3 regions of the Spiroplasma sp. DGKH1 genome follow, and region 1 is predicted to be linked to each of the others. Evidence: riboswitches for the same ligand, from Rfam matches in the RefSeq annotation. Region 1 holds a riboswitch; each other region holds the start of a gene.
What was found. A riboswitch is a leader RNA that binds a small molecule or an ion and turns the genes downstream of it on or off. The one in region 1 is predicted to bind cobalamin.
Positions count from the first base shown of each region.

Region 2: linked by a shared signal. The riboswitch ahead of QPK10_RS00805 (hypothetical protein) and the one ahead of QPK10_RS01565 (anaerobic ribonucleoside triphosphate reductase) in region 1 are both predicted to bind cobalamin.
Region 3: linked by a shared signal. The riboswitch ahead of nrdF (class 1b ribonucleoside-diphosphate reductase subunit beta) and the one ahead of QPK10_RS01565 (anaerobic ribonucleoside triphosphate reductase) in region 1 are both predicted to bind cobalamin.

Region 1 is NZ_JASTWG010000002.1:4,212-10,571, reverse strand. Features, by position in the region: gene QPK10_RS01585 (hypothetical protein) at 1-1,354, shown strand, start outside; gene rpsT (30S ribosomal protein S20) at 1,450-1,701, opposite strand; gene QPK10_RS01575 (lipoprotein) at 1,972-2,511, shown strand; gene ilvA (threonine ammonia-lyase) at 2,632-3,603, shown strand; cobalamin riboswitch at 3,688-3,859, shown strand; gene QPK10_RS01565 (anaerobic ribonucleoside triphosphate reductase) at 4,033-6,255, shown strand; gene nrdG (anaerobic ribonucleoside-triphosphate reductase activating protein) at 6,263-6,360, shown strand, end outside.
Region 2 is NZ_JASTWG010000001.1:178,251-184,610, reverse strand. Features, by position in the region: gene QPK10_RS00810 (hypothetical protein) at 1-1,436, shown strand, start outside; cobalamin riboswitch at 1,508-1,678, shown strand; gene QPK10_RS00805 (hypothetical protein) at 1,845-2,342, shown strand; gene QPK10_RS00800 (hypothetical protein) at 2,347-3,078, shown strand; gene QPK10_RS00795 (lipoprotein) at 3,091-4,131, shown strand; gene QPK10_RS00790 (hypothetical protein) at 4,190-4,783, shown strand; gene QPK10_RS00785 (hypothetical protein) at 4,959-5,285, shown strand; gene QPK10_RS00780 (hypothetical protein) at 5,706-6,200, shown strand.
Region 3 is NZ_JASTWG010000007.1:76,056-82,415, reverse strand. Features, by position in the region: gene QPK10_RS06040 (sodium-dependent transporter) at 1-1,021, shown strand, start outside; gene QPK10_RS06035 (hypothetical protein) at 1,022-1,210, shown strand; gene QPK10_RS06030 (hypothetical protein) at 1,465-2,646, shown strand; cobalamin riboswitch at 2,715-2,893, shown strand; gene nrdF (class 1b ribonucleoside-diphosphate reductase subunit beta) at 3,241-4,263, shown strand; gene nrdI (class Ib ribonucleoside-diphosphate reductase assembly flavoprotein NrdI) at 4,279-4,734, shown strand; gene nrdE (class 1b ribonucleoside-diphosphate reductase subunit alpha) at 4,740-6,360, shown strand, end outside.

The DNA of each region.
Region 1 (6,360 bases):
AACTTTAGAAAAAGAATTTGATGCATCATTTAACGATGAAAAATATACCATGGCCTTTGCGCAAGCGTTAGCCAATGTGACAAATGAATCAGCCACCATTGAAAAAATTGATGGGGCAACTTTCAATCAATTAGATGAAGACTATGTTGAATATATTAAATATATTTGTGATAATTTTAAAGTTGAAAAAGACTACATTACACAGGAAAATGTTGTTACCATTGATGGCATTGACCAAATTGCTGATTTTGTTGATGAAAAAGCAATTGATAATGCTCGTGATCAGATGAATAAAAAAGCGGCTAAGGAATTGGAAAAAGATCAGCACCAAGATTCTACCCAAAATACTGGACCGATGACGGGAGCTGGAATGGGAATGAATGCTTTTGATCCAAGCAAACTAGACATGGGCCAAATGATGCAACAAATGGCTAATATGCCAATTCATCCCCGTTTAGACCCGCGTTTTTATCCTTACCGCACTAAACCTAAATTTATGCCATTATTTAAAAAAATTGTGGCTGGATTAGTGATCCTAGCGGCGGTTGGTTTAATTATTTTATGATTATTAGGGTCATTTCTCGGAATTACTATTGATACGAATGTAATTGTTTATAAATGAAACGGGTCTGTCATTATTGTTGGTGGTGGCGCTGATGCGGGCATTCATGCTGGAAATGATAATTTTGTGGGACCATTTCCATTTTCTTCCAAGTTAAAACTGGCGTTAGCTGGCGCTGGTTCAATGAGTTTATTTAGTGGATTATTACCGATTATTCCTGCAATTTTTATGGGTTATGAATTATTAGGAACAAAACGTTTTAAAAGAGATAATTATACTGTTAAAATGCTAACAGTCGGGATTAGTGTTATTATTTTATTATATTCTTCTCTTTCATTAATTAGTATTTTGTTACCTAATTATGTTAGCAATATTGTTAACGGTCTTGGTGTTCCTAAAAGTGGGCTTAATGTTGGTGATTCAAAGTTATTTGGTGGAATTCTAACACCGGATTCTGATCTACAGCAAACTTTAAATAATATTATCAATGAAATTAATAATAGTTCTTCGTATAAATTAATTTATGCATTTAGTGTGATCTTTATGATTGCCGGATTAGTTGCTTCCCTTGCTGCCATTGCTTTAATGGTTGTTGCTCCTAAACTTGACCGTAATAAATTAGTGCGTGCTAATGAAGAATACCAAAAAGCAGTTAATGCCGCAATGCGTGGTGAAAAATATACAATGGATCCTTCTTTATTTGATGAAGAATTTAGAGAAGATAATCCGTTTAATCCTTTTGGAAATAAGGATAAAAATAAGAATAATGACCAAGATGATGAAGATAATTAGAATTCTAATTATCTTTTTAAATTAAAATAAAAAAATAGTAACTACTTTGATAGTTACTATTTTTTATTTAATACCAGTCTAATTATTTCCTAAAATTAATTTACACGGATCATTAATTTACTTTTCATTCTTGCTGCTTTATTAGCATGATAAATCCCTTTAGTTACAGCTTTGTCAATTAATGAAACAGCACTGTTTACTAAATCATTAGCATTTTCTTGTTTTTCTGCAATTGCTAAATTAGCTTTTTTAATTGCTGTTTTAATTGAAGATTTAAATGATTTATTAGCTAAATTAGCTTTTTCATTTGTTTTGATTCTTTTAACTTGTGATTTGATATTTGCCATTAATATTCATTCCTTTCATTTACTTAGACACAAAGGAATTATAGCAAATAGATATATATGTGTAAATATAAAAACTTAGTTTTTTAGAGAATTTATAATTTTTAGACTGATAATTATTTTTCTAAATTATGAAACTTATTGTTTTTTAGTGTTTAGTTAATTAAGATATTAGCAGGGAAAGTTAAAAACTTATTAACTTCATTTATAGCAATTGTAATAACTATATTATTTTATTTCCCTAAAATTTTTAAAAGAAAGGAAAATAAAGAAATGAAAAAGTTATTAGCAATTTTTGGCGCTGTTGGTTTAACAGCAACCGGAGCAAGTAACATTGTTGCTTGCCATAAAGAAGAAACAACAACGGGGATTACAGAAGAAGCACAAAAAGCTATTAATAGTTATATTACTTTTACTTTTGTTAGTCATTTATTTACTAAAAATAGTGATGGTAGTTATTCATTAGCTCAAAAAGGTCAAGGGACATTATCATTAATACCTGACAATATAATGGATATGAATTCGGCCAAAATTAATGGTGTTGACATACCAATGAGCATCTTATCTGCTACAGGTATAGTATACTTGGGTAATTTTATTACTAGTTTAGGGTTTAATTCCGAAAGTTTGGACCCAATGGGTAATTATGATTTATCCCAAATTACTATTGGAGAGAAAGGAACAAGCACATTTGTTAAAACTGGCGATGATACAAAGTTTACAGCCAATTGAAATGTTAATGTTGACCTAACTAGTGGTGATAAAACAATAAACTTTACTAATTCAGGTAGTTTAGAATTTGAAAAAAACTAAGAATATAATTTCTTAGTTTTTTAAATTATATATTATTTTTAGGATTTCATTGTTTTTTAAATTTAAAGGAATAGAATATATATGAAAACAAAGACACATATACAAGAGAGGTTTTCCCTGATGATTACTATTGATAAAATTAAGGAAGCACGAGATAGAATTAGTGATTATATTAACTCTGATAATATAATTCATGATTTGGCACTATCAAAAATGCTTAATGCGGAAATATATTTAAAATTAGAGAATTTACAACGAACAGGAAGTTTCAAAATTAGAGGAAGTTTAAATAAGATTCTTTCTTTGAATGAAGCCGAACGTGCTAAAGGGATTATTGCTGCATCTGCTGGCAATCATGCTCAAGGTGTTGCCTTGGCATGTTTATTAACAAATACTAGATGTACTATAGTAATGCCAGAAAATGCACCAAAATCAAAAATTGAGGCAACTAAATTATATGGTGCAGATATTATTTTATCTGGTTCTAATTTTGATGGGGCGTTAAAAACTGCATTAGAAGTTCAAAAATTACAGCAATTAACATTTGTACATGCTTTTGATGATGAAGAGGTTATTAGTGGGCAAGGTACTATTGGATTAGAATTAATTGAACAAGTTAAAGGTTTAGATACAATAATTGTTCCCGTTGGTGGTGGCGGTTTAATTTCAGGTATTGCTATTGCCGCAAAAACATTAAATCCAGAAGTTAAAATTATTGGTGTTGAAGTTGAAAATGTGCCATCTTTAACTAAAGCCTTTGAGTTTGATAGATCAATTGAAGTTGAACCTAGTAAAACAATTGCGGATGGTATTAATGTGCAAAAAATTGGTTTAATTACTTTTGAAATTTGTAAACAATATGTTGATGAAATTGTTACTGTTTCAGAGAAAGAAGTTAAAGAAGCAATTTTGTTTTTATTAGCAAAAGACAAAATTTTAGCAGAAGGTGCTGGCGCTGTAGCTTATGCAGGAGTTTTATCTGAAAAAATTAAATTAATACAAAATACTAATGTGACAATCATTATTTCGGGTGGAAATATTGATTTATCTAAATTAAATGAGATTTTGAATGAAAATATAAACGACGGTTAGGAGTTTATTTTTTTAATTTAAAAATGAAAAATTTTGGTTTATTTATGATATAGTTTAAGTATGAAAGATGTTGATCTTTCAAAAATTAAATAAAATAAATATGGTTTTTAATTAGGGAATTGTGTTAAAAGCACAAGCTGTACCAGCAACTGTAAAACTGACGAACACTGTAATAACCACTGAGAAAATTTCTTGGGAAGGGCAGTAAGTAGGTTGAAGTAAAGCCAGTAGACCTACCATGTTTTTGAACTTTGATTACTTCTGGAATAAAGTAATCCTGTAATTTATTTAATTTTTGTATTTTTACAAAAATGAAAAATAATAAATTATTGAATTTTATTAACAAATACAACAAAGATAACTAAATATTATTTTTGTTTATTTAAAGTACTTAAATAATAATTAAAACAGAAACGGGGAAAAGCGGGAATGAAATTAAATGACAAAAAGTTTTTATATAACAAAGAAACTGATGGAGGAACTACTTCAACAATAAGCAGTATTATTAGTAATTCGTTTGCTATTTTTACTAAAGAAAATCCTTTAAAATCATATGATATTGATGCCTTAAAAGAAGAAATAATGAAAATTGTTAATGTTGAAAAAAATGATTCAACTTATGAAAATGCTAATATGTCAGCAGATACACCAGCTGGTCAAATGATGAATATGGCTGCAACAACTGCCAAAGAATATGCTTTACGCTTTTTATTAAGTAAGGAATATCGTGATGCTCATCAAAATGGGGATATTCATATTCATGATTTAGACTATTATCCATCAAAAACAACAACATGTGTGCAGTATGATTTAAAAGATATTTTTGCTAATGGTTTTTGAACAAAGAATGGAATGGTTCGCGAACCACAAACTATTCAGTCTTATGCCACACTAGCAGCAATCGTTTTTCAATCACACCAAAATGAACAACATGGTGGTCAAGCAATTCCAGCTTTTGATTATTTTTTAGCTCCTGGTGTTTTGAAATCATTTCGCAAAAATTTAGTCAAACAATTAGAATTTATTTTAAAATTAAATAATTTAAAAAGCCAAGCAAATTGACAAGCACTAATTCAAACAAAAATTAACACTATTGATTTGCAACTTAATAAAGAAGCACAACTTGAAATTAGTAAATTATTAAATTTAAATATAAACCAAGTTAAAATTGCTTTTGAGGAGGGATATCTTACAACAGAAAAAGAAACTTTCCAAGCAATGGAAGGATTTATTCATAATTTAAATACAATGCATTCACGAGGAGGAAACCAAGTTGTTTTTTCATCAATAAATTATGGAACTGATACTTCTTCCGAAGGAAGAATGGTGATAAGACAAATATTATTAGCAACTCAAAAAGGACTTGGAAAAAACGAAACCCCAATTTTTCCTATTCAGATCTTTAAAGTTAAAGCAGGAATTTCTTACTCGGAAGAAGATTTTAATTTAGCAATTAATAATTGAAAACAAGCTGAAAAGGGGTTACTAAATTATAAAACTAAAAACTTTGATTTATTGATTCTTGCTTGCCAAACGAATTCAACTCGGTTATTTCCTAATTTTGTTTTTTTAGATACACCATTTAATAAGCATGAAAATTGAAATCCTGCTGATCCAAATAATTATTTAAATGAAGTTGCGACGATGGGCTGCCGGACAAGAACTTTTGAAAATGTTAATGGATATAAAACACCAGTTGGTCGTGGTAATATTTCTTTTACAACTATGAATTTACCGCGTTTAGCCATTGAAGCGGTGAAAGAAGTTAAAGAAGAAAATTTATCATACGATGATTTTTTAAAAAAAGTAAGTGCCTTATTTTTAGAAAAAGTAAGAACAATGAGTATTTTAATTGCTAAACAGTTAAAAGAACGTTTTGATTATCAAAAAACAGCATTATTAAAGCAATTTCCTTTTATGGTAAAAAATAATGTATGAAAACATCATAAGGACATTTCAAAAGATGAATATGTTGGAAATATGATTAACCAGGGTAGTTTAACAATTGGTTTTATTGGTGGGCATAATGCTATGAAAATGATCTTTGGAAAAGGCCACGGTGAATCAGATGCAGCATATGATTTATTATACCAAGCAGTATTAACAATGAATGAAATTGCTAATCAATATAAACAAAAATATAATTTAAACTATTCAGTTATTGCCACTCCAGCCGAAGGATTATCGGGACGTTTTACTAGAATGGATGTTAAAAAATATGGAGTTATCCCTGGTGTTAATGACAGTAATTATTATGTTAATTCATTCCATGTTGATGTTAAACAAGATATTAGCATTTTTGAAAAAATAAAAAAAGAAGCACCATTCCATGCAATCACATTAGGTGGACATATTAGCTATGTTGAATTGGATGGCGCCATGAAATATAACATTCCTGTTATTTTAAAAATAGTTAAATGTATGTTTGATAATAATATTGGTTATGGATCAATTAATCATCCAGTTGATGTTTGTTTAGAATGCCAATTTTCAGGAATTATTCCTTATGCATGTGATAAATGTCAAAGCAATAATATTCGCCGGATCCGCCGGATTACTGGTTATTTAACTGGTGATTTAAATAGTTGAAATTCAGCGAAAAGATCAGAAGAACATGACCGGGTAAAACATGGAATTAACGAAGATAAATAACTTCAACATTAAAGTTTTAAAAATTTATCCGGAAACAACTAGTGATGGCCTTGGGTTACGTTATAGTATTTATTTAGCGGGTTGTCGGCATGCTTGTTTTGGTTG
Region 2 (6,360 bases), on a different contig from region 1:
CAGAAGTAAAAAAGCATAATCCTAGAGTAGTTGTTGAAGATATTTTTTTAAGAAATACTACACGAACATCAGCAGTTATTGCGGCAAAATCAGCTAGTGGTCATTATGAATATAATTCACAAGTTACTGTTACTTTTTTACCGCAAGTAGTAACTTTAAAAACAGATTTGAGCAGCCAAATTATTGTGGGTGAAGTTAATGATCCATCAATTGAAAAAGATGTTTTAAATAATCTTGGCAAGGAAAATCCTAATTTAAAAATTAATCAAATATTAGTTAAGAACTATAATAAATCAGAAGCTAAAATTGTTGTTAAACCAGATAGTACTGTTTATATTCCTGGTGATTCTTTGATGGTTTATTTTAATACTGGTGGGAAAAAATTAGTATCGCAAGATTTAATTGAGCCAAATATTGGTAATATTGTAAATAATAAATCTGAAACTATTAGCAAAGCATTGGCTGCTAAAAATAAAGATCTAAAAATCGAAGAAATTGAGTTGTTGTCAATTACCTCTTCAACTGCAAAAGTGACTGCAAAAAAAGACAGCAAAATATATGTTTCTGATAATGTAGAACCAATTGAAATTTATTTTCAAGTATATAATCCTAATATTGGAAAAATAAAAAAACAAACTGCTCATTTTGATATGACTAATTTAGGGGGAGTTTCGACTGATTATACCAAATTAGCTGAATTGAAAGATTCAACGATATTATTAAATTTAGGAAAAAAAATTGTTGAGTTAAATCGAGATGGTTCTTTTAAAAAAGATTTCATTGATGTTCCAGAATCTAACATTACATTTTATAAAATTGTGCAGTTGTTAGATGGTAAAATTTATGTTTTTGCTGGTAATTTTAATAATTTGCTAATTTATTCTTTAGAATTGAGTGGATCAATACCTAAGTTAATTTTGCTTAAAAAATTTAGTGGCCCTGATAAGATTCTTTACTTTTTCCCACTTTCTAATGGGCAGTTTTTAGCTGCTAGTGATAAATATATTTATATTTTTGATTTTGATTGAACACTTAAAAAAACATATGATTTCTATGAAACGTCTAATCACGGTGGGAAAGTTATTGGATTTTTATTAATTAATAAAAATCCAAATTTTGGGGATTTGATAAAAATTGTTACAGAGAATAATATTTATTCTTGAGAAATTGGATCAGATAATTTTAAACTTTTATCACAAACCGCTACTCTTGTTCAGACTATTGCGCAATTGGATGATGGCACTATTTTGGCTTTCAATTATGGGAGTCATCAAATTTTACAATTGAATGATGATGGTACAATTAGAATTGTGGTTGCTAACATGTTAGAGAGTTATGCTGCTGGTTTTTTTGAGACTTCTGATCATAAATTATTTTTTTCAGTAGTTAGTGCTGATATAAATCATCTTTATTTATATGAATTAAATAATAAATAGTTTATTTAGATGTAAAAAATAAAATAATGCTTGCAATTTTGACAACTTCTTCATATTATTAAGATAACAACTTAAAAAAGCAAATTTTGGATATTACGGGAATTAGGTGCAAGTCCTAGGCTGTCCCAGCAACTGTAATGCTGATGAACACTATAAAAATCCATTGAGATAAAGATCTTGAGAAGGAATAGTAAGTAAAATGAAGCTAAGCCAGTAGACCGATCTAAAAATTTACAAACCAATTATCAATACGATAATTATTATCCCTGGGGTTTGGATAATTAATTGTTTACTAGTAGTTAAAATGAAGGTTGATTTTCTAACCAAAACCTACTAATTAATAATTATTCAAAACGCTCCAAAAGCGTTTTTTTAGTTGTTAAGAACTCATAATTAAAGGAGAACAATATGAATAAAACTAATAAAAAAAATTGAGTAATGTGGTTAATAATTGCCATTGCGAGTATTATTTTTAGTGCTTCGGTAATCTTAAACATTACATATTTACCAAAGTATTTTGCATTAAAAAATCGGGTTGATAATACTTTAAAAATAAAAATTAATGCCTACGATGCGACAAAACCGGTCCATGAAATGTTGTTTAGTTCCAACTATGAATCAACAATGTTAACATTAGGAGATTTAATGCAAAATTATCCTGATAGCTTTGAGGTTATTGCCAGTGGTTCTTTAGGACATTGGCTAGAAGGAGTTAATACTAACAACGGATGAATTAAAAAAACAGCTCATGATTCTGAATATTGAGCAATTACCAGTCCCACAAATTCAAAATGTAAGGGTAATACTGATCCTAAAAGCAATATTCCTGATATTTGTGGGGTGGGGATTGATGATTTATTCTTGAAAAATAATGATATTTTTAATTTAATGTTAGTTACACAATAAAATTATGAAAAATTTTTGAGGTAGACTAAAAACAAAATTTTTGTTTCATAAGCGTCCCTATACTATTAAAACTTTAATTCAAATTTGCTTAATTCCAATTTATGCGGCGTTAGTTTTTGCTTTAAAAGAAGCAATGGCTTTTTTACCGAACATTGAGCCAGTGACATTATTAATTTTATTTGCTGGAGTTTATTTTCCTTTTTATATGAGTTTTGGTATTAGTTTAATTTTTTGTTTTCTTGATGGTTTATACTGGGGCTTTAATTTAAGTTGGTTTTTACCATACTTAATTATTTGGCCACTTTTAGCGGTACTTGGACGCGTTTGTCGTCCGTTAATTCTCAGATGATGGTGAACTTTTATTATTATTGCTGGTCTTTTTGGGTTATTATTTGGTTTTGTTTTTGCTGTTATTAACTGACTGTTAGTGGTCATCATTGGCAATCAAATCAATGGGGGGCAAAGTTTTGCCTTAATTGCTTGATGATTAAACGGGTTATCTTATGATGGTATTCACTGTGCGGGAAATATTATGATGGCCGGGGTTTTATTTTATCCCTTAACCAGACTATGAGTTAACCATCTCCAATATTATTTATTTTATGAAGATGATAAACGTATTATTTCCTATAATATTTTTTCCAAAAAAACCCAAGCAAAATTAGAAACAACTTCATCATTAGAAATGAAACCATTAGAACCATTAAGCGAAAATGAAAAAACACAAGAAAGGTAGTTACATTTAAGAATGAAAAAATTATTAACAATATTTACGAGTCTAACTTTATTAACCACTATTACAACACCATTGGTGGGGTGTTTAAATGATCAAACAAACAATCAACAATATCAAGAACCGGCGTGAGTAAAAACTTTTGCCAAAGCGGTCGTTGAAAACAAAGAAACAGTCAGAGTAGCTTATGAGAATTATTATGTTGATACCAATACTAAAACAATTTGGGATCAGCGTGATTATTTAGATATTGCAAAAAATAATAATCTTTTTATTTATTTACAAGCAGCTAATAATTTAACAGAAGCGACGCAGTATCTACAATTAATTGATACTGCTGATATGGGAATGACAACAAAAGGAAAAGAACCAATAACTTTTGATAGTAATTTTGAAAGTAACCAGTTTATTACCCAAGATACTTCGGCCGGTGGCGTAGCATTAATGGCCCACCAGAAATTTGATGATATTTTAAATAGTAGCAAGGCAAAAACAACTTGAAGTGATGCTGCACGTGAAGATTTTATTAAATTTGCTTCAATGTCTTATAAGTATAAAGGAGAAGACCGCGCAACTTGATGAAATTCAAACCATTGAGAGAAACTATTATCGACTGAAAAAAATATCCCGGATTTAAAAAATCCCTCAATTGTCTATTCAGAATTAGATTTATATAACCAGTGAGCAGCGGGTAATCCGGGTATGAATGTGCCGCTAAGTGTAGTAGCAAAGGGATTGTTTAAATTACATGCCACAACTCAGAAGCATGTTTTTCGTTTGGAAGTTAATTCAAATGAATATTGAATTAATAATAATGGGGAAGTAGTTACTTATTCATTACCCCACTGGGGATTTATGTTTCAAATTTATGATACTCCTAATCAACAAGAGTGAACAAAAGATCATTTAGCTTTTTCATCACCCCAATTACCAATTATTAATAAAGAAACGTTTAAATATCAAGATATTAAAGATTATTTATTACAATCAGATTATTTATCATTTAATGACCAAGAAACAACAAAATTTAAAGATAATAAAATTATGGATAGTTAACGCCATATCATAACATTCGGAAAAATATCCGTACGAATGTTTGCAAAGGAGAATTAAAATGAAAAATTTACTAACAATAATGTCAAGTTTAACATTAATTACAACCCCAATAATTTCGCAAGTGGGAAATATCCAAAATGCAACATCGCAGGAGTTATTAACACCGGGGGTTGATAATAATTATCAGATTGATGCTAATTGGGATTTTAGTTCGGCTACCCCTAGCAATAATGAAACCATTACTATAAATGCTTATGTTGACTGATCACAATGAGATCCCGCGAAACCCCAACAAACCCTAGCAACAATTACGACTAAAATTGATAAAACCTTATTACAAGATGATAATACTTTAGGTAATCTAATGAATTATTTAAATAATTATTATCCAACAATTACTGTTGGTATCAAAGCACCTTTTAAAATTAATCCGGAGGTAACCCAATATGGACGAGTTCTCGAAGGAATTTATGATTGAGATCACGCAGTACAGGATTATTTAACTGGTTGAAAAGAGTCATATTGATCATTAAATAGTCCCACTAATCCATTTTGTGTTGAGCAACCAAATAATTATTGTACCAGAGGAATTGATGGTTTAGAATTACAGCAAAATGACACATTTGATTTGTATTTTGTAAGATTAGTTTAAATTATATTATATATAGTAAATTATTAATTTATTTTTATTATCACTACCTTATTAACCATAAATATGGTAGTGATAATATTTATCCTAATAATAGAAATATATTTTTATTTTTTGTTATTTTTTAAAAAAATATGTAATAATAAAATTATAAGAAAAATTAAGGAGATATATAATTATGAATAAGTTATTGATTATTTTAGGAACATTAACATTAGGTGGTACCCCAGCGGTGGGAGCTTTAACAGGACAATTAAATTCTGCAAGTTTTACCTCAACAAATAATGTGAAGTTAGTTAATAAGACTAACTTAAATGATATGAAAATTAATCCAACTACTATTGAACTAAATAGTAATGAAGTTGATGATATTACGACTCATGTGTGAACTACAATGTTAAATTCATATCCTACTTATGAAGAATTTTGGGTTGATTTATTAACAAATCCAGAGCGCTTTATTATTAAAGATGCTGAATTAGAAATGCCAAATTTTGATTCATAAATTACATACAATATTTATATTATTGCGAAACCAACGGATGAAAAATATGAAGGAGTTGCTAATTTTAAAGTTATTTTAAAAAATACCGGAAAAATTGATATTAATGATTTTACTGAATTATTAAAAAATGGGATAACAGTTAAAGCAAAAACAACAAAGATTGCTTTTGGTACAACAAATGCAAATGCTTATAAAGAAGAAATTTTTAATAATTTAGATATTTTCTTAGCCGCATCACCGGAAGAAACAGGAAGTTTATTTATTGACAATATTAATAATATTGAAGTTATCGGTCTTGATAATCCAGTTACTAAAATTAATAACTATACCTTTAAATATCACATTAGATTAAATGTTGTCAAAGAGTCAGTTAATTTAGTACAAAATAGTTTTTTATCATTTGATTTAACTTTAGGAGTATTGTATAAAAATTTAACATTTAATCCTAACTATTCTGAATCAGGAACGGCAACCGCCGATTGAAGTAGTTATGATTCATGAGCAAATTCAAATAAATATCGTAGTTGAAATACAATAGCCGATTTATCAAAATGATATGGCGAAGATTGAGAACGTTTTAAAACTGAATACTCAAATCTAATTATAAATTATAGTAATCTTGGCTATGATTGAAATTGATCATTAATTGCTGGCTCACATAGTAATGAAAATTTAGCTCTTAATTTAAAAGATATTTCACCCACTGAAGAAGGGACAAAAATATCAGAACTTTCGTGAAGTGATTCTTCAGGAATGGCATATGCTAATATAACTTTAACAATATGAATAAGAATTATTCCTGAAACAATGGAGCTTCAATTTCGAACTTATGGTTTTATGGAAATTAAGGTAATTTCAGCGCCGCTTGACCGAATTTCTGGAACAATGGCAATAAATAGTGTAAAATTTGAATAAGATAAAAAATTAGAAGGCCCACATGGTGTTTTCTAATTTTTTATTTTTTGAAAGGAACTTATTGTAAATGAAGTTGGCAATTTTTCATTGAAAAATATTAGTAACATATTTATGATTATTAATAACATTCATTAGCACTAAAGTATATTTTATTCTTCAA
Region 3 (6,360 bases), on a different contig from region 1:
TATCTTAACCGTTCCGGGGAGTAAAGAAGGATTAGCCACTTTATTTTTAAAAGATAATCTAAAAAAATTAGGAACAACTCAAACTTGAAGTAGTGTTTTTTCCTTAGCATTCTTTACCACCTCATTAGGAATGGGAATGATGATGCGGTTTGCCGGTGTTGCTCCGCACAACCAAGACAATACTTCCAAAACATATTTATTAGTAATTGGGATTTTGTTTTTATCGGTTACCAATTTAATTTTTATCTTTGGGTCATCGGGAGCAATTGTTAATAATAGTATAAGTGATAAAACTGATATTTTATTATTCCAACAAGCCATTACAAATAAATTCGGTAGTGATTCAATGGTATTTGTTTTTAATGTCCTTCCCGAAACTTTCCATATTATTAACCAAAATACTGTGGTGGGGTTTGGAAACTTCTTAGGAATTTTGTTTTTCCTAGCCTTATTCATTGCAGGATTAAGCACTACGGTTGGAAACACCGAAGTTATTGTGGATGCAATTGAGACCCAGTATCATTTTAAAAAACGTCGAGTTATTTTCGGAATATGTGCATTAATTATTGTGGTTGGATTAGCATTAGTATTTGAAAATACTTACCAGTTAATTAATTCTTTCCAATTATTAGCTGCGGGGTTAGATCTAATTTTAGTATCATTTGCGCAAGTAATCTTCTTTGTTCATAAAGCTAAAAAATTAGATATTCTAATTAAATATAACAATAAAGTTTCTTGAATTAAATTAGGAACATGATACCGCCTAATGATGTATTATGTTATCCCAGTTATTTTATTAATTATTATTGGCTTTTCGATTTATGATTTTGTAATTTCAACAACAACTAACCCCTGATATATTTCCATCTTAGCATTAGTGCTAGGAATTCTGGTGCCGATTATTTCAGCACTAGCTAATAGTCCTGAAATTTTTAATGCTAAAAATAAAATTAAGAAAACAATTATTCAAAATGAAATTTCAAAAGTAGCACAATCAAAATTAGAAGATGAGGTGGAATAGATGTTAACCATTGTCGCTTTAACAGTATTATTAGTAATCTTAATTTGTTTAGGAATTTTGTTCGCGTTCTTTATTTACAAAGATTTAAAACGAACTGAACATACAATTAAACTTGACCACGAACTAGCTGAGCAGAATTTATTAGAAGTTGATTTAGAAAGCGAATTAGAACAAGAAACCATAAAATAATTTTTATTAAGTATCAAAAAAACTTATTTGAACAATGAAAGTTATTAATAAGATTTGTAAACTAAATCACTGAAATTAAAGGAAAGTGTTATAATGATAAAGAATTAGATATAAAAATTAATAATTTAATATTTGAGAGTATATATAATACCAAATTTCTTGTTAACAAGATTTTTGGTATTTTTTATATCTAATTTTAATAATCTTATTTTAAAATATTAAAATTAAACACTATTTAGAAAGAGTGATTACCTATGAATCCAACTTCAACTGATCTTTTGATTAATAAAATTAATCATATTTTTGAAAAAAATATTCCTGCTTTAGACTTACCAGAAATAGTTAACCTTAATGAATTACTTGAAATAAGTAAATATAAACGTCAACCTTTTGAAGTTTATTGAGTATGAGAAAAAATGTTTACGAAAATAGAAAGTATGTTAACAATATACCAACAATTGCAAATAAACTTAGAACAATTATTATTTTCGGAATCGACAAATTTTATTTTTAAGTTTAGTAAATACCAAGGATCAATTATTCCGACCATCACAATTCACCCCCATAAAGTTAAATTAGAAATTCGCGAAGTTGAATCAGAAACTTCAGCAGTAAATACTTCTCAAGATGATTCTTCAGCAACTAATAGGAAACCAGAACCAAAATATCTTGAAATTCTTAGTGTCCTTAATAAATTATCTTTTGAAAAAATTTTAGAAAGATATGTTATTATTGAAGATGATGAAATGATTAGTTTTGCTGAACTTAAGTCTAATCCGCAGCTATTTGAATTTTATGCAAAATTTTATTTGCATAAAATTAAAACCGAAGTTAATCAATTAAATGTACTTTTAAAATTCCATGATCGAATTCTTATTATTGATATAGCACAACATTATTTTAAATTTTTAAATTCTTTTAAAATTCGCACAAAAGAAATGGTTGATTTTAGTGAACAATTTAAAATTATGGGTTATCAAGAATGAGGCTATATTAAAAAACAAAAATTATCTGCTTTTTTTAAAAACTTTAAGGAGAAAATTTTAAGTGATAGGAAGTTTAAAAAGAAAGAACGTAAAATGGCTGATGTTATTTTTAGTGATACTGGAGAATTTGAAACTTTTTTATGAAATGTTTTAAATGCTCAAAGTCGGTTATTAAGATTTATAGTGGCTAATAATCATTACCAAGTTTTTAACCAAAAATTAATAGATAATTATTTAAATATTATTCATAAAATTCAAGAAAAATGAAAACAAGAAATTGATGAGGGCGAATTAATAGTAACCCAAGTAAAAAAAATTAAAAAAAGAGAACAATTATTATTACGAAAAAAAATTAATGTAGAAAAAAGACTTAAAATAGGGATGATATCGCGTCTTGACTCCTATGAGTGTTCTTCAATGAATGCCGATGAAAACGAAAAAACTTTATAATTAAGGAAAAAAAGAATAATTATTATTCTTTTTTTATTATTTTACAAATTAAAAATAATATAGTAAGATATGTTTACAACTAAATAGCTTTGGAATAATAGATGTTTGGGAAAAGAGTTAGATTCTCTTGCTGTCCCAGCAACTGTGATGCGGATGAACGTTACATTGCCATTAAAGGAAACTTTGAGAAGGGTAACTAGTAAAATGATGCTAAGCCAGGAAACCAGTCTGTTATCTCACTAAATTTATGTTATTCCTGGGAATGAAATAACAAAATTATTTTGTAATCTTTAATAATCTTGCGCATGCTTTTTTTGATTACTTTTAAATAATTTAAAAATATTTGTACTCCTTTCCCTAATGAAGTGAATGCTTTTTAGTTGTCAAGGAAAAGTTGTTTTAGGGATTATTACAAGTTTTTTGTTAACTCTTCATAATTTATTAACAACTCCCATTAGCATTGAACGGGACTTAATATTGTTGAATAATTTAAAAAATCCAGATTACTTTTGGGTTTATTTTAGTATCGCTAATTAAGCAATTACTAAATTATTTTAGCTAGATATTTTTAATATATCTTTGAAAGGAGCAATTATGGCAGTACAAAAAAATAAATATTATCAAGATTCACTTTCACCCCTTGAATATGCTCAAAATAATTTTCAGGGGAAAATGCGGTCAGTTAATTGAAACGTCATTAATGATGATAAAGATTTAGAAGTATGAACCAGAATTACCCAGAATTTTTGATTACCAGAAAAAATTCCAGTTTCTAATGATTTAACATCATGACGTACTTTAAATCCAGAATGACAGCAACTAATTACCCGGACATTTACTGGTTTAACACTATTAGATACAATCCAAGCAACGGTTGGTGATGTTGCCCAAGTTCCTAACTCATTAACCGACCATGAACAAGTTATTTATACCAACTTTGCCTTTATGGTTGCTGTTCATGCCAGATCATACGGAACTATTTTTTCAACTTTATGTTCAAGTGAGCAAATTGAAGAAGCCCATGAATGAGTAATTAACACAAAAAGTTTACAAGAACGGGCTCAAGCATTAATTCCATATTATGTTGGGGATGATCCGTTAAAATCAAAAGTTGCCGCTGCTCTAATGCCAGGATTTTTATTATATGGGGGATTTTATTTACCATTTTACTTATCAGCACGTGGTAAGCTCCCAAATACTTCTGATATTATCCGGTTAATTTTAAGAGACAAGGTTATTCATAACTATTATAGTGGTTATAAATACCAACAAAAAGTTGCTAAATTACCACGAGCCCAACAAGAAGAAATGAAACAATTTGTTTTTGATTTACTAAATGAGTTAATTATTTTAGAAAAAAAATATTTACATGAACTTTATGAAGGTTTTGGCTTAGCTGAAGATGCGATTCGCTTTAGTTTATATAATGCTGGGAAATTTTTACAAAATTTAGGTTACGAATCACCGTTTAGTGAAGAAGAAACAAGAATTGCTCCCGAGATTTTTACTCAGTTATCAGCCCGCGCCGATGAGAACCATGATTTCTTTTCTGGAAATGGTTCTTCGTATGTAATGGGAATTACAGAAGAAACTGAAGATGAAGATTGAGAATTTTAAACGTGAGGAATAATTATGCATGAGGATATTATTAGAGTTTCCGACCACACAGTTACCAAACCAACCGGTGAAATGTATGTTGTTTATTTTTCTTCAACATCAAATAATACTCACCGCTTTATTCAAAAACTAAATATTAAAAACACACGAATTCCCTATGATTTATCAGAAGAAATCTTAGTTGACAAAGATTATGTTTTGATTTGTCCCACATATGGGGGTGGGGGCAATGATTATAAAGGAGCAGTTCCTAAGCAAGTAATTAAATTTTTAAATAACCACCAAAATCGCCAATTTTGTCGCGGGGTAATTGCCTCGGGAAATACTAATTTTGGTGACACCTTTGCGGTAGCTGGACCAATTCTTTCCAAAAAATTACAGGTTCCATTATTATACCAATTTGAATTACTAGGAACTCAACATGATGTCAAAACTATCAAAAAAATATTAAGTGATTTTTGAAAGGAATAGAATTTATGAAGACAAATAAAGTTTCTCTGTTAGCAAATAATGGAGATAATGAAGAATACATTGCTTTAAATGCAAAATCAAAACTATTTGAGCGGGGAAAAGATAATTTTCAATTAGACGTGTTAGCTGCTGAAAGTTATTTAAACCACCATGTGTTACCAAATCTTAAAAAGTTTGCAGATGTTAAAGAACGGATCACTTACTTAGTCAAAGAACAATACTATGATGAAACAATTATTAATAAATATCAAATTGCGGAAATTGAAAAATTAATAGCTCTTGCTAAAAGCTATCAACATCATTTTCCTAGTTTTATGGGAGCATTAAAATTTTTTAACGCTTATGCTTTAAAAACGTTTGATAATCAACAATACTTAGAAACATATGAAGACCGGGTAGTAATGAATGCATTATTTTTTGGGGATGGAGATTTTGAAGCTGCGCAAGCAATTCTAAAAGAAATGATGTTAGGGCGTTTTCAACCTGCAACTCCCACTTTTTTAAACGCGGGGAAAAAACAACGGGGAGAATATATCTCGTGTTATTTATTAAGAGTTGAAGATAATATGGAATCAATTTGTCGGGCAATTTCAACTTCCTTACAGTTGTCAAAACGTGGTGGGGGAGTGGCTTTATGTTTAACTAACCTGCGCGAATTTGGGGCCCCAATTAAAAATATTGCGAACCAAGCCACGGGAGTTATTCCGGTGATGAAAATTTTGGAAGATTCCTTTTCATATGCTAATCAATTAGGTCAACGCCAAGGAGCGGGGGCCGTATATTTAAATGTTCATCATCCTGATATTATGTTATTTTTAGATACCAAACGAGAAAATGCGGATGAAAAAATTCGGATTAAATCTTTATCATTAGGAGTTGTGATTCCGGACATTACCTTTGAATTAGCAAAAAATAATGAAAAAATGGCATTGTTTAGTCCTTATGATGTTCAAAAAGTCTATGGCAAACCACTGAGTGACATTGCCATTACTAAAGAATACTATAATATGTTAAATAATCCTGATATTAAAAAAACCTTTATTGATGCTCGAAAATTATTTCAAACAATTGCAGAGCTGCATTTTGAAAGTGGCTATCCATATTTGTTATTTGATGACACGGTTAATAATCGAAATGCCCATCCCGGGCGGATTGTAATGAGTAACTTATGTAGTGAAATTGTTCAGGTAAGTACGCCGAGTGAATATAATGAAGATCTTAGCTTTAAAAAAATTGGGGAAGACATTTGTTGTAATTTAGGGAGTGTTAATATTGCCAAAATGATGGAAAGTGGTAGCGAGTTTGCTAGTGCAATTTATCAAGCAATTAAAGCCTTAGACCATGTATCACGTAATAGTGATCTTGCTAGTGCCCCTTCAATTGAATATGGTAACCAAAAAAACCATGCGGTTGGTCTCGGAGCGATGAATCTCCATGGTTTTTTAGCAACTAATCATATATTTTATAATTCTCCAGAAGCAATTGATTTTACAAATATCTTTTTCTATGTAATGGCCTACCATGCTTTTAAAGCATCAAATCAATTGGCTCAGCAAGTTGGTGTTTTTAACGGCTTTCGGGAATCTAAATTTGCCGATGGTTCTTATTTCGATAAATATACCAAGT